Regions from separate parts of the Limosilactobacillus secundus genome, predicted to be linked through region 2. Evidence: predicted binding sites of a transcription regulator. Region 2 holds the regulator's gene; the other holds the start of a gene.
What was found. Region 2 encodes Rex, which represses fermentation and respiration genes when NADH is low (regulators of the CRP and FNR family bind a similar motif). Its sites were predicted from a motif close to TTGTGAANTANTTCACAA; they were not measured.
Positions count from the first base shown of each region.

Region 1: a site for Rex is predicted at 3,710-3,727, ahead of LMB57_RS07050 (glycerol dehydrogenase). Genes of this name have one in related genera too.

Region 1 covers NZ_JAJGUA010000039.1:13,086-24,242, forward strand. The annotation lists gene LMB57_RS07035 (hypothetical protein) at 1-325, opposite strand, end outside; gene LMB57_RS07040 (D-alanyl-D-alanine carboxypeptidase family protein) at 396-1,607, shown strand; gene LMB57_RS07045 (alpha/beta hydrolase) at 1,672-2,526, shown strand; gene LMB57_RS07050 (glycerol dehydrogenase) at 2,568-3,689, opposite strand; gene LMB57_RS07055 (LTA synthase family protein) at 3,848-5,977, opposite strand; gene LMB57_RS07060 (hypothetical protein) at 6,103-6,366, opposite strand; gene LMB57_RS07065 (histidine phosphatase family protein) at 6,498-7,151, shown strand; gene LMB57_RS07070 (YfcC family protein) at 7,465-9,015, shown strand; gene nhaC (Na+/H+ antiporter NhaC) at 9,056-10,465, opposite strand; gene LMB57_RS07080 (nucleobase:cation symporter-2 family protein) at 10,777-11,157, opposite strand, start outside.
Region 2 covers NZ_JAJGUA010000032.1:44,580-55,736, forward strand. The annotation lists gene LMB57_RS04905 (APC family permease) at 1-629, opposite strand, end outside; gene groL (chaperonin GroEL) at 1,124-2,752, opposite strand; gene groES (co-chaperone GroES) at 2,844-3,128, opposite strand; gene LMB57_RS04920 (redox-sensing transcriptional repressor Rex) at 3,363-4,007, opposite strand; gene LMB57_RS04925 (ABC-F family ATP-binding cassette domain-containing protein) at 4,247-6,184, shown strand; gene LMB57_RS04930 (ketopantoate reductase family protein) at 6,215-7,180, opposite strand; gene LMB57_RS04935 (pyridoxal phosphate-dependent aminotransferase) at 7,194-8,372, opposite strand; gene LMB57_RS04940 (carbon-nitrogen family hydrolase) at 8,389-9,174, opposite strand; T-box leader at 9,213-9,457, opposite strand; gene proB (glutamate 5-kinase) at 9,765-10,553, shown strand; gene LMB57_RS04950 (glutamate-5-semialdehyde dehydrogenase) at 10,565-11,157, shown strand, end outside.

The sequences.
Region 1 (11,157 bases), on a different contig from region 2:
AAGGATTTTTTTGTGCTGGTAGATTAATCTGTGCGTGGATAATGTAAATAACTTGTCGCTTATTTGAGTTGATAACTAGAATTCTTTTTGCTTGCTTGATAGCGACCAATTCAATAGGAGTGTTATCGATCTTGGGGTATGTCCAATTTTCAGAGGAACGGTGAATATTAGGGGTACGAAGCCGATTTTGGTTAAGAATTTGACTTGTTTTGCTAGCCTGGGGAATAAAACTAGCAGCATTATATATACAAAGATTAAAAATTAGAACAAAAATAAGGAATAGACCAGTTGAGATGAAAAGCAGAGATTTAAGTTCTTTATTCATAATGAATTCCTTTATTATTTATTATTAAGTTTATCTTACCGTACTTGAAGAAAATAGGAGAATAGATTTTATGAAAAAATTGACAGTTTTTATTTTATCTCTATTCATGATGCTAATGGTGGGAAGTCAATCCGTATTAGCAAATAATCGAATTGATGCTTCTGCAGCGATCATGGCTGATGCTTCAACAGGGCAAATTATCTATAAGCAAAATGTAGATAAGGCTCTTCCGGTAGCCTCAATTACAAAATTATTAACCATTTTAGTAATAGAAGATGAAATCCAACAGAAGCAACTTTCGTGGGATACTCAAGTAAAAATAACTCCTGAAATTGCGGCTATTTCTAATGATGCTGCTTATTCTTCAATCGGATTAAAATCTGGTCACTCTTATTCAGTTCGGACATTAATCAATGCAGCCCTTGTAAAGTCAGCTGATGGGGCTACTGTCGCACTTGCAACAGCTACCGGGGATGGAACCGATGAATTTAATCTTAAAATGATGCAAAAAGCCAAAAAAATTGGAATGACTAAGACAAACATTGTTAATTCGGTCGGATTAGATAATGGAGATATGAAAAGTTTTAAGTTAGCTGACCTTCCTAATAATGCTGCTAATACGATGAGTGCACGGGATGTTGCCATTTTATCGCAATACTTTGTAAAACATTATCCTGAACTTTTGCAAATTACAGCACAAAAAGAAGTAAAATTTCAAATAGCAAAAGATCAAGTTAAGACTGAAAAAAATCTTAATAAGATGTTACCGGGAGAGCAGTATGCTGTAAAAGGGGTAACGATTGACGGACTGAAGACGGGAACCTCTGACAGTGCGGGAGCTTGTTTTGCAAGTACAGGTAAGTACCAGGGCCATCGCATTATTACTGTTATCTTACATTCAAAAGGGAGCAATAAAGATAATCGATTTAAGGCTACTCAGAATTTATATAAGATCCTTAAAACAGAGGATCATTTACAAAAAATAAAAGTTCCATCATCAGTGACAACACGTAAAGTAGCTAATGGGGTTGAAAAAACAATGAAACTCACGCCACAACATGTAACTATCTGGAGTCCGTACGATACAAAAACGAACTATACGATTGGAACACAATATAAAAAGAAAAAACTAGAAGCACCCATCTGGAAAGGTGAACGTGTTGGCAGTTTAAGGATAACGAGTGATCAGTTAGAAACGCTTAATGGTGAACCGTTAACTTACTCTTTATACAGTGCTAATGATGTTCGCCGCGGAAACTTTTGGCAACGCCTTCTGCATTAAAATAATTTTTGACTGCATTATTGTTCTTAGGCTTACAATCTAAGTAAAAAAGCGGGTGAAAATTATGAAAAAAAGTCATATTGGAATTGGTGTAGTGATAGTAGTTGTTATCCTGGCAATAATTAGTAGTGCAGTTTGGTGGCAGCAAAAACACAGTAAATATATCCAATCAACAACGCCAACGCTATTCTTTCATGGTGGAGGCAGTAGTTATCATGCAGAAGAGCACATGGTAAACGCTGCTAAAAAAGCCGGGGTAACGAGCACAGTCCTGCGAGCTGATGTTGCTAATAACGGAAAAGTCACCCTTCATGGTTCAATGCATAAAGGAGCCATCAATCCGATTGTTGAGGTAAACTATGATAATAATAGGCAGTTGGATTTTAATAAACACGGTGAATATGCGACAAATGTTGTAAAGATATTACAGAAACGCTATCGCATAACTAAGATTAATATGGTTGGCCATTCCCTGGGAAATATTTCGATTATTTACTATATGTTGCAAAACGGTAAAAAGCAGAATATGCCGCAATTACAAAAACAGGTTGATATCGCAGGCCATTTTGCTGGCTTGAATTTTAAACAGGTACCTGCTGCTATTCGGCAACCAGTTGGAATGAAATTAAATAAAGATGGGAAGCCAAACGAAATGAATGCCACATATCGTCAAATGACAAAAGTACGGCAAATTTATCCGAAAGGCCAAGTAGCAGTTCTTAATATTATTGGTGATATTGGCAATCGTTCAGATGGAACTGTTGATAATGCATCTTCGTTGTCACTTAAATATTTAGTGGCTGCTCGTGCAAAATCATACCGTGTTCTAAAAATAACAGGAAAAGATGCTCAACATTCGAAACTTCATAATAATGCTCAAGTTGATAAGGCATTGATTAATTTCTTATGGGGTAAATAATAAAAAATCAGACGCAGAAAAATTCCGCGTCTGATTTTTTGTTACATTTGGCTATGATGACAATGGTGACTATTTAAATATTGTTTAGTATATGCATCAACTGCTCGTAATGCTTGAGCAACATCATCTGGAGTTACCTTAAATGGCAAACGATCCATAGTATCTTGTTCTGAACAGGCGGCTTTTCCAGCATTGAGCAATTCTTCATCAGTGACATTTTCTAAATGTAAATCAGCAAGAGTAGTTGGCAGCCCTAAAGAAAGAATAAATTGGAAGTATTTGTTATAACGTTCTTGATCAGCGCCTTCAAGCATTAATTGGGTAAGAGTTCCGTATGCGACTTTTTCACCGTGTGTAAAATCATGAGTCTCTTCTAAAATTGTTAAGCCATCATGAATAGCATGGGCACCAGATAAACCACCACTTTCAAAACCGAGACCACTCATCAAGGTATTAGCCTCAACAATATTAGCAAATGCTGGTGTAACAACATGTGCTTCTGCATCAGCTACTGCTAGGTGCGAGTAATTAAATAATGTTTCTTCACACTTCTGAGCGATTGCATTTCCGACAAGGGTTTGTTTTTCACCAAGCATTGTATCGCTATTAGCTTTAGCAACTGCTTGTGCTTCAACATTGGTAGCTAAAGCATCAGCAATACCTGAAATTAACATTCGAACAGGGCCATTAGCGATAACTTGAGTATCAACTAAGACCAAGTCAGGATTTTGGTTGTAGAAACGATAATGGTCAAATCCACCGTCATCAGTATAGATTACTGAGAGACGTGAACAAGGAGCATCATTTGAAGCCAATGTTGGCATAATTACAACTGGTAAATGGAGATTGTCGGCAATCGCTTTGGCGGTATCAACTGTTTTACCACCACCAAGACCATAAACGACGGTTACATTATTTTCTTTACCGATTTCTGTGACCCGGTTTACTTCGTTAGTGGATGATTCACCATTAAATTGAACACGGGTGACATCATAACCACTTTCTTGAAGATATTGTTCAAAACGCTTACCTACAATTTTATAGACTGTTTCGCCAGCCAATAATAATGGCTTTGTGCCAAAGTTTTTAAGATACTTATCACTTTCAAAAAGAACACCTTTGCCTTGAATGTAAGATGATGGTGAGCCAAATTCTTCAACCATAAAAATCCCTCCATTATTCTTTGTGTACAGATTAACAATATCACTTTTATTAATGGAGAGAAAGTTTAGCTGACTGAAATTAGCTTAAACTTAAAAAAATAGAGCCTAGGTAGAACACAGTGCTCTGCTAGACTCTACTATTCTATTTTGTACCTTTACTACTTATTATTAGCGTCTGGGTTAGTGATCTTAATACGGTTGGAATCAGTGGAAGAATGGTTTTGCTCAGGGGCGTCAGTGCTGTAGTCATCTACAGTTGAACGATCCCCATTTTCTGAGTAAATACTTGTTGATTTAATTCCTTTCTTCTTCTCAATTTGCTGTGCTCGTTTTAGACCATTTGAATAATTGTAATCAGCTGGGTTAACATTTTTAAACCCTTTTGGATGGTAGAACCGCAAGAGATTTTTTTCGTTTAACGAATCAGAAAGGGTTAATTCCTCATTTACAAAATCTTGATCTTTCTTTAACTTCTCTTGCTGCTTTTTGGTAAGTTTAGCTTCTTTACCAGTTTTATTATTGTAAATTGTTCCGCCCACACTAGTATAAGTTGGCGTAACAAAATCCCGATTACGGAAGGCAACCACTTGATTATGCTTGCTAGAAAAGAGATCGGTTCCGAATTGAATGTAGCGTTTACTGCTAATTCCTAATAAGTGAAGGAGGGTTGGAAGAACATCAACTTCCCCACCATAGGTATGATAAACTTTTCCGTGACCCGTACCAGGGATGACAAACATTAGCGGCACACGTTGAAGTTGAGCGTTATCGAAGTCTGTCCAATCATCGGCACTCTTTCCCAGAACACTTGCTAAGGAAGTATTCTCACTATTTGAAATCCCATAATGGTCACCATAGATCATTATGATTGATTTCTTGTCAAGACCAGTCTTTTGAAGATAATTAAAGAATTCTTGAATTGATTGATCCAGATAATGAGCAGTTACAAAGTAATTATCGACGTTACTGTCCCCAGTATTAGTAGTTTGGAAGTTTGGATCTTTATCCTCATCATCAAGCGTGTAAGGGAAGTGGTTAGTAACAGTGATATATTTCGCGTAGAATGGTTGCTGTAAACTTTGAAGATACTTGATGGAGTTTTTAAATAATAACTTATCTTTAAGTCCATATCCGGTAGCTTTGTCTCCAGAAGTATCATAATAACTAGCATCAAAGAAGTACTGATAGCCTAAATTTTTGTATACATTATTGCGGTTCCAGAAACTAGCAACATTTCCATGGAGGACTGCACTCGTGTAACCGGCACGTTGATTAAGAATAGCTGGAGCGCCTTGGAAGGTATTATCGCTTCCGAGTGTGGCAAATAAAGATCCTTGTGGCAAGCCAAATGTACTAGTCTCTAAAAGGTTTTCCGCATCACTAGTTTTACCTTGACCGACTTGATGGAAGAAATTATCAAACGAGTAGGTATCCTTGCCATTATAAAGCGAGTTAAGGAATGGGGTAACTTCTTGCCCGTTGATCTTCTTGTTAATCAAAAATTGTTGGAAACTTTCAAGGTGAATGATAATCACGTTACGTCCTTTAGCAATTCCATACATTTGTGGATTAGCCGGAGCGTAGTGCTTGTCAGTAAATTTCTTAACTTTCAGTAGTTCAGGTTTAGTAGCACTCTGTCGCATGTTATTGATATGTTGCGATTTTACTAAATCATAGCCAGTAAAAGTATCAATTCCAAGATATTTTACAATGTAAGAACGATCAAATGTCCGGCCAAGTAATTGAGGACGACTCATTTCCGCAAAAGACAAATTAACCCCAAATAAGACAAGACCAACGGAGCTAAATGCGAATGCTAACCGTGTTCCAATTGCTCGGGGATCAAATTTGATAACTTTACAGAGCATTAAAATAAGAATTACGACGATATCTAACCAGTAAAAGACATCATGAAAGTTAGTGAGGGCAAGTGAACTACCACTTAAACCTTGATTAACTTTTGAATAACCTGTCATCGTAGCAATTGTCATAAAATCGGTAAATTCACGATAATAGATGACGTTTAAATAAAGTAATAATGTGTTCGCAATGTCTAGCCCCATAATAACTGGGTAGAAGAACCGTGAACGCTTAAAGTAGAATGCTAAACTGTAAATAAAAAAGGTGGTTGCTAACGGGTTAAAAATTAAAATAAGGTATTGAAAAATTCCCGTAACACCAAGCTTAAAGTCAGTAAAGTAAGCAAACAGGGTCTTTAACCAAAAAAGGATAACTAGGAGGGTGAAAAAACCAATCCTAGTATCCACAAATTTGCTTAATTTTTTCATTAGGAATGTTCCTCGCAATCAATATGGTTTGTTCTAGATTATCGAAGTCCAATTTCGACAAATCAAGAATTATTTTATCATAGATTACTATAAAACATCCTTTTTATGGAAATCATTGAAGAAACTTAATTCTTTGCTGGGACCAAGGCAGGAACAGAAAGCCAGTCGTAACTAAATAATTTTTTAAGCTTTTTATTTACTGGAATCCATATCCCTGCTTTCAAAATATCAACTAATGATGCGCGTAAAGTTTTATCTTCCCGATATTGTTTAGTTAATGGAATCTTGAGCAGGTGGCCTTCTTCAGTAATTACGGTAACGTTTTTCGAAGTAACTTTAATAATCTTAGCGGCAACAATATTTGGTTGACTAGTGTCTCTAAGTTTCATAATAATTCCTTCCTTCTATATTTTTTAGTCTACGTGGAGAATATGAAGAATATGTGTTTAAAGCTCAAAATTAATTCTTAAATAGTTTTAAGCGTTTGTAAGCGGTACAATAAGAATATGGAGGGATCGTTATGACTAAATTAAATATTTACCTTGTTCGCCATGGACAGACTTTCTTTAATATTTACAATAAACTGCAGGGGTGGAGCAACTCCCCACTAACGATGAAGGGTAAAGAAGATGCAAAGGTAGCTGGTGAGAAGTTACAAAACATTCACTTCGATGGTGCTTTTTGTAGTGACCTTTCCCGAGCAATGGAAACAGCACAAGTAATTTTAAATCTTAATAACGCTAATTCTGTAGCTCATCCAGTCACTGCTCCTTATTTTCGGGAAGAGTTTTATGGATCATATGAAGGAACGAATATGGATCTTGCTTGGTACAACGCGGGCGCTCCTCATGGCTTTAAGAACTTCCGTGAAATTGTAACAGCATATTCCATTGGACAAGCTAAAGACTGGTTAAAGGATGCTGACCCATTTCATGATGCCGAAAACAATGAAGAATATTGGCAACGAATGGATAAAGGCATTGAATTAATTCGTAATGCTGATTTACCTGACGACGCAAATATTTTATGGGTAAGTCATGGAAATACTGTTCTAAGCTTAGTAGAACGGTTTGGTCATGGAAAGTATGATGTGACTGAGCGTCCAGCAAATGGAAGTCTGACGCGCGCAACGTTGACTGATAATGATATGGAAATTGTTGAATATAATAAGTAGCCTAAGTAATAAAGGCGAAAATGTTAAAAGGAGCGAGACAGAAGTCACTCGTGACTTCGTTTTTCGACGCGAAGCTAGCCTCTGGGAGCCCCCGCAAGCAACAATAGGCCTTCAGCGTTCGACTTTGCCGGACACTGAAGGCCATTGTTGTACTGCGCTGTTCGTATTTTATGGAAGTTACCTAACTTATATCACAGTTCCTTTTAAACAATAAATATGCATTTGTTGAATTAATCTGACTTATTATGAAGTTTATTGAAAACGCTTGCTAAAATTAACAGGAGGGAGAAAGAAGACTTAAGGAGTGAGGAAGATGGGAGAAGCAACAGCAGAGAAAAAACATCGGTTTAAACTAAAGATGCCAGGCGCGTTTACGATTTTATTCTTTCTAACGGTGATTGCAGTAATGCTTACTTGGATTGTTCCAGCGGGAAGTTATTCTAAGCTAGCATATGTCAATAACCATCTCCAAGTAACACAACCAACTGGAGAAAAAATTAGTTATCCGGCAACACAGGCAACATTAGATAAATTGCATATTCAGATTGATGTCGACCAGTTTAAATCCGGCGCAATCAATAAACCGATTTCAGTGCCAGGAACTTATAAGCGGCTTGAACAACATCCGGCTTCGGTCAGCGATATTTTCTCTAGTATGGTCGACGGTACGATTGAATCAGTTGATATTATGATTTTTATCTTAGTTTTAGGTGGTTTGATTGGTGTTGTTAAAGCAAGTGGAGCCTTTGAATCTGGGCTAGCCGCACTATCTACCAAGACTAAAGGAAAAGAATTTATTTTAGTGTTTCTCGTGACAGTTTTACTAGCCCTTGGTGGCACGCTATGTGGGATTGAAGAAGAAGCAGTTGCCTTTTATCCAATCTTAGCCCCGGTTTTTATTGCAATGGGTTATGATTCAATTGTTTGTGTTGGGGCTATTTTCTTAGCAAGTTCACTTGGAACAACATTTTCAGTAATCAATCCGTTTTCAGTTGTAATTGCATCAAATGCTGCTGGGACAACTTTTACGCAAGGAATGGCAGGACGAATCTTTGGTTTGGTTATTGCAGTTGCTTGTTTATTATTTTATCTGCATTGGTATGCACGCAAAGTACAACAGAACCCCCAGTTTTCTTATTCATATGATGATCGGGCTAAATTTGATCAAATGTGGGGAATGACTACTAGCGAAGAAAAAGATCAGCGGTTTACTTTAAAAAAGAAAATCATTTTAATTTTATTTGCTTGTGCTTTCCCAATTATGATTTGGGGAGTAATGGCCAAAGGATGGGCTTTTCCTAATATGGCATCAGCCTTCTTGACAATTGCTATTATTATTATGTTTTTAACTTGTTTTGGACATCAAGATGGTTTGGGTGAATATAAGACGACAACAGCTTTTTCTGATGGAGCAGCTAGTTTAGTCGGTGTATCATTAATTATTGGTTTGGCACGAGGAATTAATAAAGTGCTTAACGATGGCTATATTTCTGACACGATTCTCTATGCTTCTTCAAAAATGGTTGCGCATATGAACGGATCATTTTTTATTATTGTGATGATGCTAGTATTCTTTGTCTTAGGTTTTATCGTCCCATCATCATCTGGTTTAGCAGTGCTAGCAATGCCAATTTTAGCACCATTGGCGGATACAGTTCATATTCCACGATATACGGTTGTTACTGCATATCAATTTGGTCAATATGCAATGTTATTCTTAGCACCGACTGGATTAGTAATGGCAACCTTGCAAATGCTCGATATGCGGTATTCTCATTGGCTGCGTTTTGTGTGGCCGGTAGTTGTCTTTGTATTAATCTTTGGTGGTGGATTATTGGTAACGGAAGTATTAATTGCAGGATAATAAAAAGTCTGGGTAAGAGAAATTCTCAAACCCAGATTTTTTAAGCTTCTTTTATTTGATTTTCATTCGCAGTATTGCGTTGCTTTCCTTTTTGCCACTTCAACCCAATTCCTGTAACCCCACTTAAAATTGAGAAGACTGGTGAAAAAAGACTAAAGAAAGCGAATGGTAAGAAGTGAAGAACTGGTACACCAAGGGTTGAGGCGGCAAATGAGCCAGCAACTCCCCACGGAATTAAGTAGTTAATAACACTTCCGCCATCTTCAAGGACACGACTAAGAGCTAATGGGGAAAGGCCCATTTTATTAAATGCACCCTTAAATGCCTTACCCGGAAGAATAACGGAAAGGTATTGCTCTCCTACAAAAAGATTGATTCCAATACCAGAAAGAATGGTAACAGTAATAAGACTGCCAGGCTTATGAAGATGATCAACGAGTGGCTTCATTGCTGACTGAACAATGTTAAACTTCATCAAAATTCCTCCCAGTGAAAGGGTAACAATGATCAGGGAAACTGTTCCCATCATACTGCTAATCCCGCCACGGGTAAGCAGCGTATTAACAGTTGCGTCGCTAGTGTGAGCAACAAAACCATCACTAATTAATTTGGCGAGAGATTGAAGAGAAGTTCCTGGCTTTTGGAAGAAGATCATGATTACTGTAATGATGATATTGATAAATAAGGTTGGAATAGCCGGAATATGACGCCATGCACAGATAAACATTAAGGCAATTGGTAATAAGGCCCACCATGAAATCGTAAATTGTTGATTAAGGATAGCCATTATATGAGCAATCTTACCGGCATTCACATGTGAACTAGAATTACCAAAGAACCAGAATAGAATTAGCGAAACAAGAAAAGAAGGAATTGTTGACCACATCATATTCTTGATATGGGCGAAAAGGTCACTACCGGCGATTGCCGAGGCAAGATTAGTTGAATCAGAGAGTGGCGACATTTTATCACCAAAAACCGCTCCCGAAATGATTGCACCCGCTACTAAAGCAGGATTGGCATTGAGTGCAACCCCCATTCCGAATAAAGCAATGCCGATTGTTGAAATAGTTGTAAAACCACTCCCAATGGATAAACCAACTAAAGAACAGACAATAAATGTTGATGGGACAAAAAATTGGCTACTGATTAAATTAAATCCCACAATCATAATTGTAGGGATAACTCCAGCTTGAATCCAAACAGCAATTAATGCCCCAATAAGAATGAAGATAAAAATGGGGATGATTGCGGTACCGATTCCTTCTTGGATACCTTTATGAATCTCATCCCAACTAGCACCACGAAATTTAACCCAAAAAATAAGCAAAGCAATGACAAATAGGACAGGAATCTGTGGTGATAAACCAAACTTAATCACGGCAGTTCCTAAAATTATTAACATGATAAGTAAAAGAGTTACTGCCTCTTTGAAACGAATACTTTTCATCGTTGTTCCTCCTTAGAAAAGAAATAAAAAAGTCCCGTTGATAAAGATATCAACGGGACGATTATTTTAATCGCGGTACCACCCACCTACGCATATTAATCTTATGCGCACTCATATCAGGTGGTAACGGCACTGAATATGGCCGGACAATTCAGATCTCGTGATAATTCGAAACACTCCGCCTGACCGGTTCGCACCTCACCACCGGCTCTCTTACGCCCAACGAAGGATCTACTGAAACGATAATTGTTGAAATTATAATATCGTGCTTAGATTTGAATGTCAATAACTAAATTAAAAAATAATGAGAATTAACTATGGCTAGCCGACCGATGATTAAATAACATGTTAAGAAAAACGGCCGAAAGACTGGTAACAACAATTCCGTTACCAAGGATAATTTGAAATTCAGTTGGCATATGTTGGAATAGTTGAGGATACATAGTAATCCCTAAGCCCAAGCCGATGGAAACAGATGCTGTAAGAAGGTTAGCATTATTAGAAAAATCAACTTTATGGAGAATTTGGACTCCTTGAACGCCGACCATCCCAAACATAACAATCATTGCACCGCCAAGGACAGGTTCGGGAATAACCGTTGCGAGGGCACCGACTTTCGGTAGAAGGCCAAGCAATAAGAGTAAAAAGGCAGCATAGTAAACGGGTTGGCGACTTTTTACTCCTGACATTTT
Region 2 (11,157 bases):
GCAGCTGCTTCAAAGATTGATCGACTACCATATGGCATAAAAGTAGTTACGCTATGACCAAAATTACTAGGATGAAAACCCGCCGCAATAAGCATCACAATTGTCAATGTTGGTAATAAAATTTTAAAAATTGATATTAAATTAGTAAAGCGAGTCATCAATTTTACCGACCAGAAATTGATCAAAGTAAAAACAAGCATGAAGCCAAATACAACTAACAATCCCGGAGTCGTAATATTACCGTTTTTCATAAAGTGGTGGGTCCAATTCGCCCATGCCCACGGCCACGAACTCATATATTGAACTGAGGCTACTGCTTCCATTGGGACTAAAGTGATTAATGAAATCCAATTTGCCCATGCAGCAATAAAGCCTAAAAACGGACCGTGGCTATACTGAGCGTAACGACTCATTCCTCCACTTTCTGGAAACATTGCGCCTAATTCAACATAAGTAAGGGCAATACTAATAATGATTATTGCTCCCAAGATCCATGACAAAATAGCAGCTGGTCCCGCAACCTTTGCAGCAGTTCCGGCACCAAACAACCATCCTGAACCAATTAAGGAATTTAAGGCAAGCATTACACCAGAAAATAGCGTTATCTTCTGGAACTTCATTTTTTCCATTTCTTAGTTCCTTTCAGTTATAGTTTGGTTAAAAATTAATACTAATTTACTTTACCACAATTTAAGATTTTTAGATTAACTTTATAGTTGAATCGCCTTAACTGGATTACTATTCTGCTTTATTATTTGAAGCAAATCTTTTATGACTAGAATTACAGTGGCAGTATTATCGTTTGAGTGACAACCTATTAACCCCTCATTCTTAAAGATATCAGCATCAATAATAAAGGTAACTTAATGTTGTTTATCATTAACCAAGTTAAAAGGTAAAACAGCCCCACTTGTTCTTCATAGCTAATTCTTCTGGGCGATCAAATCGGTATTTTTGAACATACTTACCTGCTTGTTCTACTGTATAAACGGGAGATGCTTAACAATTCGATAGCTTATTTTTTCGTCATTGATTTTTCTCTAACAAAAAAAAGATCCTAATATTTGAAAATCAAACATTAGAATCTTTTCTGCCCACAAAATTAAATTTTATTCAGGTGATATTACATCATACCGCCCATGCCGCCTTGTGGAGCAGCAGGGCCTTGATTATTAGCATTTGGATCTGGCTTATCAGCAACAACTGCTTCAGTAGTAAGAAGCAATGCTGATACAGAAGCAGCGTTTTGAAGAGCAGAACGGGTAACCATTGTTGGGTCAACAATACCAGCCTTGATCATATCTTCAAACTTGCCATCTGCAGCGTTGTAACCAATACCTTCTTTTTCGTTCTTTAATTCATTAACAATAACAGAGCCTTCAACACCAGCGTTTTCAGCAATTTGACGAACTGGTGCTTCAAGGGCAGCCTTAACAATATTGATACCAGTTAATTCATCACCATCGGCTTCAATCTTGTCAAGAGCAGGAATTACGTTAATTAAAGCAGTTCCACCACCAGGAACAAATCCTTCTTGAACAGCAGCACGAGTAGCGTTCAAGGCATCTTCAATCCGGTACTTCTTTTCCTTCAATTCAGTTTCAGTTGCGGCACCAACCTTAACAACGGCAACCCCACCTGAAAGCTTTGCAAGACGTTCTTGAAGCTTTTCCTTGTCAAAGTCGGAAGTTGACTTAGCAATTTCTTGCTTAATTTGGTCAACACGTTCTTGGATAGCTTCCTTTGAACCAGCACCATCAACGATAGTAGTAGTATCCTTTGTAACTGTAACCTTGTTGGCTTGACCTAATTGATCAACAGTAGCGTCCTTAAGACTCATCCCAAGGTCATCAGAAATAACAGTACCCCCAGTCAAAACAGCAATATCTTGAAGTTGAGCCTTACGACGGTCACCAAAGCCTGGAGCCTTAACAGCAACAACATTAAAGGTACCACGAATCTTGTTCAATACAAGGGTTGGTAATGCTTCACCAGTAATGTCATCCGCAATGATCAAGAGAGCACGGCCTTCTTGAACAACTGATTGAAGTAATGGCAAAATGTCTTGGATGTTACTAATCTTCTTGTCAGTAATCAAAATATATGGGTTATCAAGGTCTGCTTCCATCTTGTCGTTATCAGTTACCATGTATTGTGACATGTAACCACGGTCAAAGCTCATTCCTTCAACAACGTCAACACTAGTGTCAACTCCACGAGAATCTTCGATAGTAATTACACCATCATGGCCAACCTTTTCCATTGCATCAGCAATTAACTTACCAACTTCTGGATTAGCGGCTGAAATAGAAGCAATTTGTTCAATATCATCCTTTGTCTTTACATCGTGTGACATCTTCTTCAAAGCTTCAACAGCAACTTCAGTAGCCTTGTCAATACCACGACGAATACCAACTGGATTTGCACCAGAGGTAACGTTCTTCATACCAGCATTAACAATTGCTTGAGTTAAAACAGTAGCAGTTGTAGTACCATCACCGGCAATATCGTTAGTCTTTGAAGCAACTTCGGCTACTAACTTTGCACCCATATTTTCAAATTGGTTTTCAAGTTCAATGCTCTTAGCAATAGTTACACCATCATTAGTAATAGTTGGTGTGCCATAGCTTTGTTCCAAAACAACATTCCGTCCCTTTGGACCCATCGTTGTCTTAACAGTATCAGCTAATTTATCAACACCACTGAGCATAGCGCTCCGTGCATCTTCAGAAAACTTAATTTCTTTTGCCATTTATGTCACCTCAAAATTAAATTCTTTATTTAAAAGAGACGGTGAAGGAATTTTATTCTTTCTGTCTCCTGCTCTTAATTCGCTTATTTAACTATTCAACGATTGCTACTAAGTCTTTAGCATGAACAACTAAGAACTTTTCACCGTCGTATTCTACTTCATTGCCTGCGTACTTATCAAATAATACGCGATCGCCTTCCTTAACAGCTGGAGCAAGCTTTTGTCCGTTTTCCAAAGTACGACCTTCTCCAACGGCAATAACCTTTCCAGTAGTTGGCTTTTCCTTCACATTGGAAGCAAGGACAATTCCACCAACTGTCTTTTCTTCTTCAGTTTCAGCTTTTAGAACAACGCGATCTCCTAATGGTTTTAACACGTTAATCCCTCCATCTTGTTAATAAATTTTATTTTTAGCACTCAAGTTCATCAAGTGCTAATCACATGTTTAAATATAACATGTTCTCTTCAAAATGCAACAAAAACACTTTGACTTTTTTTGACCATTTTTTAAAACTTAAGGGATCCTACCTACAATCCATGACTTTTATTAATAATTTAGTAAACAAAAAGCATTGGTTGAACGCTTTCATCAAACCAATGCTCTCTTAATTTATTCAATTGAATCTTCAGTATAATTTTTAATGAAGTAAATCAATGTTTGAAGTTCGTTTGTTAAGTCAATGTTTTGAACTTGAACATTTTTAGGCACAGATAAACGAACAGGAGTAAAGTTAAGAATTCCCTTCACACCAGCTTCAACTAATTGGTCTGCAACATGTTGGGCCTTGATTCCAGGAACGGTTAGAATAACAACGTCAATCTGTTGCTCTTTTAATTGCTTGACCATATCCTCGGATGGGTAAATTGGAATACCACTTTTGACTGTATTAGCATATTCTGGTTTAGTATCAAATGCCGCACTGATCCGTAAGTTGGTATCTTGGTGGAAGTTAAAGTTTAACAAGGCACTTCCCAAACTACCAACCCCGACTAAGGCAACACTAACTAATGAGTCTTGGTGCAAGATTCCTTTAAAAAACTTTAATAGACTTTCAACGTCATAACCGTATCCCCGCTTACCTAATTCACCAAAATATGAAAAGTCACGACGAATCGTTGCCGAATCAACTTGCACAGCCTCCGAAAGTTCAGTTGATGATACCCGTTGCTTGTTTGCGTCTTTCAATACATTTAAATACCGGAAATATATTGGCAACCGTTTCGCAGTCGCGCGTGGAATCTTTTTATTAGCCATTCTACTTTTGTTCCTCCTAAAATAAGCCCTTCTCAACCTAGTTTGCCAACTAATTACTAAGTTTTTGATAAGGATAATGTTACTAATCTTTACTTTGTGAAATTTAAGTCTGAGTATATTCTAGCAATTAAACCCTTTTTTGTGAACTAAAATACAAAAATATTTTCAACTTTTTATTTAAAATTAAAAATCTGCTAAAATAAAACCATATTAAATAACGAATTAAATGAGGTTTCAATATGTTACTTTTACAGACAAATGACGTTGTGCGTCGATTTGGCGCGGACGTTTTATTTCACAATATGAACATGCAAATCCAAGAGCATGGCCGTACTGCGCTTGTTGGGCGTAACGGTGCTGGTAAGACGACCTTGTTAAAAATGATCGCTGGAATCACCGAACCAGATGAAGGAACAATTACGAAGGTTAAAGATTTGACAATTGGTTATTTGGCTCAGAATCAAGGACTCGATAGTCAAAATAGCATTTGGACTGAATTAGATACCGTTTTTGCTCCTCTCCACAAACTGGAAACACAAATTCATGATCTTGAACAGCAACTAGCCGACCTCGACAGTGCCGCTAGTAATTATCAACAAATTCTTTCAACATACGATAATTTACAAACTGCCTTTAAAAAGCAGGGTGGTTTTGAATACGAATCACGGATGCGGGGAATTTTACATGGATTTGGCTTTGGCGAAGATAGTTATGATACGCCAATTAATTCCCTTTCAGGAGGGCAAAAAACTAAACTCGCCTTAGCAAAGATTCTTCTGCAAGCACCTGGACTTTTGATTCTAGATGAACCGACTAACCACCTTGACATGAACGTTCTTTCATGGTTAGAAGATTATCTTAAAAGTTATCAAGGCGCATTGCTTATCGTCTCTCACGACCGTTACTTCTTAGATCGGGTTGTCAGCGATGTTTATGATCTCGATAATAAAACGCTCACCCACTATACTGGTAACTACACGCAATTTGTTAAACACAAGCAAGAACGATTACAAGCAGAGTGGAAACACTATGACCAACAACAAAAAAAGATTGCCAAGTTAGAAGACTTTGTTAATCGAAATATTGTTCGCGCTTCAACAACTAAACGTGCTCAGGCGCGACGAAAGCAATTAGAAAAAATGGAGCGGCTTGAGCGTCCAGAAACTGATGATAAATCAATTCATTTCCAATTCCATTCTGAAAAAGATAGTGGAAATGAAGTTCTTGATGTAGAGCAGGCAAAAGTTGGCTACGATGAACAGATCCTTGCTGGGCCGCTTTCATTTAATGTCCGCAAGCCACAGCGCGTTGGGATTATCGGACCAAATGGAATCGGAAAGTCAACTTTACTTAAATCTATTCTCCATAAAATTCCGTTAATTAGTGGAACAATTAAACTCGGTGCTAACCTCGATATCGGTTACTACGACCAGGAACAGCAACAATTACATCCAAATAAAACAGTTTTAGAAGAAGTATGGGATGACCATCCAGAAGTACCTGAAAAAGATATTCGTTCATTATTAGGTAGTTTCTTATTCGTTGGTGATGATGTTTATAAAGTCGTTCATGACCTATCTGGTGGTGAAAAGGCACGATTGGAGTTAACTAAACTCTCATTTAAACCGATTAATTTTCTTATCCTTGATGAACCTACTAACCACTTAGATATTGATAGTCGCGAAGTTCTTGAAAATGCAATTAACGAATTTAGCGGAACTGTTCTCTTTATTTCTCACGACCGTTACTTTATTAATCAGGTTGCAACCGATATCTTAGCAATGGAACATGATGGAATTAAACATTACGAAGGCAATTATGATGACTACCTAATTGCTAAGGAAAAAGAAAGTTCACCTGAAACCACTTCACCTAATCCCAACAATACTGCTAAAGCACCAGCTGGCAAGCAATCTTATCAGCAAAGCAAAGAACAGCAGCGTGCTCGGCGCAAAATCCAGCGACAAGTTGATGAGCTTGAACAACAGATGGCAGAATTAGAAAAAAAGCAAACTGCAATTCAAGAACAAATGAGCCAGCCAGAGATTGCTACGGATATTGGAAAATTAACCGATCTCCAGAAAAAACTTGATGAACTGTCAGCTAAATCTGAAGAAGTTGAACTTGCATGGACAGAAGCAGCAGAAAAACTGGAAGAATTTGATCAAGAAAACTAAAAGAAGAAGCGGACCTTTCCGCTTCTTCTTTTAGTTTTGTCGAAATTTACGCGTATTCTCTGCCAGATGAACCAAATTACGTAAAAAGTCATGAGTTGATGCCTCATAGTTATACTTCTTACCTAGGTCATAAATGTACCCATTAATGTAATCGACTTCTGTTGGTCGATTTTTACTCATATCTTGGTACATTGATGGGTAATGAAGCGGATTGGTAACTTCACTGACATACTTTATTGTTTGCCACTCCTCTTCACGGGTACTTAAGAGCTGGATGCCAGCCCGTTCTGCAACATCGAATGCTTCATTAATTAGCTGCTTACCAAGCTTTTCTGCACCATCATAATCAATAAATTGCCCCATTTGAATCTCAAAAAGCGTGCAGATCGTATTAATAACAGAATTGAAGACTACTTTTGTTAGGAGGGTCCCATAAAAATTATCATTAAGATGGGGATTAATATTCGCCGTGGTAAAGTCCTCAACAATTTGTTTTACCCGCTCATCTGGTTCGCCGACTTGGGGAGCTAGGTTGATCGAACCAGCACCAGGTTTACCAATAAAGTCCACATCCCCCGCCTTATTAAGAACCGTCCCGATTAAACAAGTACCGGCTACGACATGTTCTTTAGGAAAATAGTGGTTAATTTTTTCAATATGTCCCATGCCATTCATTCCCGAAAAGACATATTGATGGTCAGGATGGAAGAAATGAGCACTGCGTTGTAACAAATCACTGAGCGTCATCTGCTTAGCAAAAACGATAAACACATCTGGATCACCATCATATTCTTCTGGTGAATAAATATTAATCGGGACAAGGTGACGATTTTCATGGTCCCGAGAAACGTAAACCCCACCCTGTTGTTTAATAGTTTCAACTTGGGGAGCCCAGTTATCAACAAAATCAACCTTAGCGCCAGCCAGTTCTTGAAGCAATACGCCAAATCGTAGTCCCATTGCCCCTGCACCTAAAACCGTATATTTCAAAGCCATAATCTTTTCCTCCTTAATTAAATAAATTCAGTTTAGCAATCCGCTTAACGGCTTCCGTTAATCGTGCTGGTTCAATCAAAAGGCCAATCCGCACATAACCTTCACCATGTTTGCCAAAGCCATTGCCGGGTGCTACTGCCACGCCAGCTTTGTCCAATAATAAGTCTGCAAAGCTTTCACTGGTATAACCCTTTGGAACCGGCATCCAAGCATAAAAGGTACCCTGGGGAGCAATGGCATGCCAGCCAATTTTTTCCGCCGCATTAATAAAGGCATTCCGTCTTTCTTCATAACGACCAACGATTTCTGTAATTGCCTCATCACGCTGTGGTAGCGTCAAGGCATCAATAGCAGCTTCCTGTAAGGCGGGAAAAAGGCTAACAAATAAATGGTCTTGAATTAAGTTTAAGGCTTCAATAATATCTGCATTACCAACTGCAAATGCGATTCGCCAGCCTGCCATATTGAACGTCTTAGAAAAGGTATAAAATTCAATTCCCACATCTTTAGCGCCTGGTGTTTCCATAAAACTAACTGGCGCTTGACCATCAAAGCCAATTGCGCCATAGGCAAAATCACTAATAATACCCACGTGATACTTCTTGGCCCACGCAACGAGTTCTCGATAAAACTCGGGAGTAGCTACAGCCCCCGTTGGATTATTAGGATAGTTAAGATAGAAGAATTTAGCACGTTGAGCCACCTCTTCAGGAATTGCCTCTAAATCTGGTAAGAAATTATTTTCTGCTAATAATGGTACTGTTTCAAAATTAACTTCTCCCAATGCTGCTCCTGATAAGTAATCTGGATAGCCTGGATCAGGAAGCAGAAAAGTGTCGCCGGGATTCATCAATGCCCATGGCAATTCTACAAGCCCAATCTTGGAACCACCCAAAATGGCGACTTCTTTTTCTGGATCAAAATCAGCTCCATATTTTTCAGAATAAAATTTTGCTGCCGCTTCCTTAAACGCTGGTAAGCCCCGAAATGGCGAATACTTATGAGTTTGCGGATCTGTTACCCATTTTTGTGCACTCTTAACAACATAATCTGGCGTTGGCTTATCAGGATTTCCTTGGCCGAGGTTGATAACATCGACCCCTTCACTTATTTTTTCATTAACCTTGGCGACCAAATTGGCAAAAAATTGTTTCGGTAAAGTGTCTAATAATTTAGATTGTTCAAAATTCATCTTTTCCATCCCCTTTTTAGTGATAAAGATTTGGGCGACGATCCTTAAACACCGGAATTGGCCCTCGAACCTGCGCTAACTGTGCTAGGTCAATTTCTGCATAACTTACTTGTTCAATTTCGCCTGCATCATGGATAACCTGTCCAAGTGGATTAATTACTAATGAATGGCCATTAAAACTATTCTCTAAATCCGTCCCAACACGATTGACTGCGACCACAAAGGCTTGATTTTCTATTGCCCGCGACTGTAGCATTATTTTCCACTGCTTGATCCGTTTACTTGGCCATTCTGCCGGAAAATATAAGATATCAGTTCCATAACGAGCAACTGTTCTAATCCATTCAGGGAAACGCAAATCATAACAAATAAAACTTGCACTAGGAATCTCAGCTAATTTAAAATGATTTTCTTTTTGCCCAGCTTCTAAATATTGATCTTCATTCATGAGTCCAAATAAATGCACTTTATCGTAACTACTAATTAGATTTCCCTTTTGATCACAGACATAAGTTGTATTAAAAAAAGATTGTCCACGTCTCACCGCTACTGAACCACCGACAATGTTAATTTGATTTTCTAGCGCTAACTTACTAAGGAATTGTTGCGTCTTTTGACCATTTTCGTCTGCTAGTACCGATAATTGGCCTAAAGCATAACCAGTATTCCACATCTCTGGTAAAACAACGATGTCTGCATGGTTATTAGCAGCTTCTTCAATTGCTTGTTTAGCTTTTTGATAATTTTCGACAAGATTTCCTAATTGAATATCAAGTTGAGCTAATGCAATTTTGCGTCTCATCACTTTCACCTCCATAAAAAAATACCCATCCTTAACTTAATAAGGACGAGTATTTTCGCGGTGCCACCTTAATTTACTATCCACTCACATGGATAGCCTCAGGAAGTTCATCATAAACTTCGATACTTGATAACGGATATCAACCGACAAGTGCTTAGTTTTCCCTCACGCTTGTTGTATTTTTTTTAAGACCATCTTCAAAGCAATTTGTAATTTTCTTCCACCACCCGAAAACTCTCTTAATACTACATTGCTTTTACTCTTCTTAAACGACTAATATTTAATTGTTGTTCGCATTCTAATTTATTTCTAATCATTTGTCAATATTTTTAATTAAATCTCAAAAATAATTAGTCTTGACAAAAGCTTAGTCTTCCAATTAAAATTTTAATTGTAGATAAAAGTAGGTCAGTCCAGGAACGATAGCCATCGACTGCAAGCTATCGCCAGTACCGAAGCCCTGCTACAACTTTAATATATTCTAATAATAAAATAATTTAAAAGTGTAAAGCGCGTCTTTAAACGAGAATGGTACCGCCATAATTGGTGTCTCGGTTAAGGGCGCTTTTTGTTTTCTGAAAGGATTCCCTATGACTCATAAAATACAAAAAGTAGTTGTTAAGATTGGGACGAGTAGCCTTGTGCTCCCCAATGGAAAAATTAATTTGCGAACAATCGACCAACTCTCATTTGTTCTCGCTACATTAAATAATCAGGGATATCAGCTTATTCTTGTTTCTTCGGGAGCCATTGGCGTTGGACTCGCGAGTTTAGGATTAACGGATCGCCCCGCCGAAATAGAACAGCAGCAAGCTCTAGCATCTATTGGTCAGGCTGCTTTAATGCGGATTTATTCGCAACGCTTTTTAGACTATCAAACGCACGTCGCTCAGCTTCTCCTTACCCGCGATGTGCTCACTTATCCTATTAGTCGCCAACATACGCTTAATACAATTAATACTTTACTTCAGCAAAATGTGATTCCGATCGTTAATGAAAACGACCCCGTGTCAGTTGATGAGCTTGACCATTACACTACCTTCAGTGATAATGATGAACTCTCTTCCCAGGTCGCTATTGCCATTGATGCTGACGAACTAATTATTCTTTCGGATATCGATGCCCTTTACGACAAAGACCCGCATAAATTTCCTGAGGCGCAAATAATTAAAGAAGTGCCAGTCCTAACGCCAGAAATAGAGAACGCCGCAAGCGGTAGCAGTACTAGGTTTGGAACAGGCGGAATGGTAACTAAATTACGGGCAGCTGCCACAATGATGCAAGCAGGCAAACAAATGATTTTATGCAATGGTCGTGATCCTAAAATTCTTTTTGATATTTTTGATGGTCATACTATTGGTACTCATTTTGGAAAATAGGAGTGATGATAATGAACCAAGATTTAATTGCAATTGGACAAAGAGCTCAAATTGCTGCCAGCAAACTAGCTTTAATGAATACTGCCACCAAAAATAAGACACTGCTTCAATTGGCAAATGATTTAATCAAAAACAAAAACCAAATTATCGCTGCAAACCAACAAGATTTGGCCGCTGCTACCCAGATGCCAACTAAATTTACGGATCGGTTAATGGTCAATTCCGAACGCATTGAGGACATGGCTAATGGTCTCCGGAAAATCGCCGACTTGAGCGATCCCACTTCCCAAATCGATAAGGGATGGATTACTAAGGATGGGTTGCAAATTCTTCAACGACGCGTACCATTAGGGGTAATTGGCATTATCTTTGAAGCACGGCCAAACGTAACTGTAGACGCGACCGGCCTCACATTTAAGAGTGGCAATGCAGTTATTTTACGGGGTGGAAAAGAAGCTATCCAGACTAATACTGCCTTAGTAAAAATTCTTCGCGAATCGTTGCAAAGTCAAAATTTACCGGTCGATGCTGTCCAGCTTATTACCGATACTAGTCATGCAATTGCTGATGAAATGATGAATCTTACTGATTACATTGATGTCTT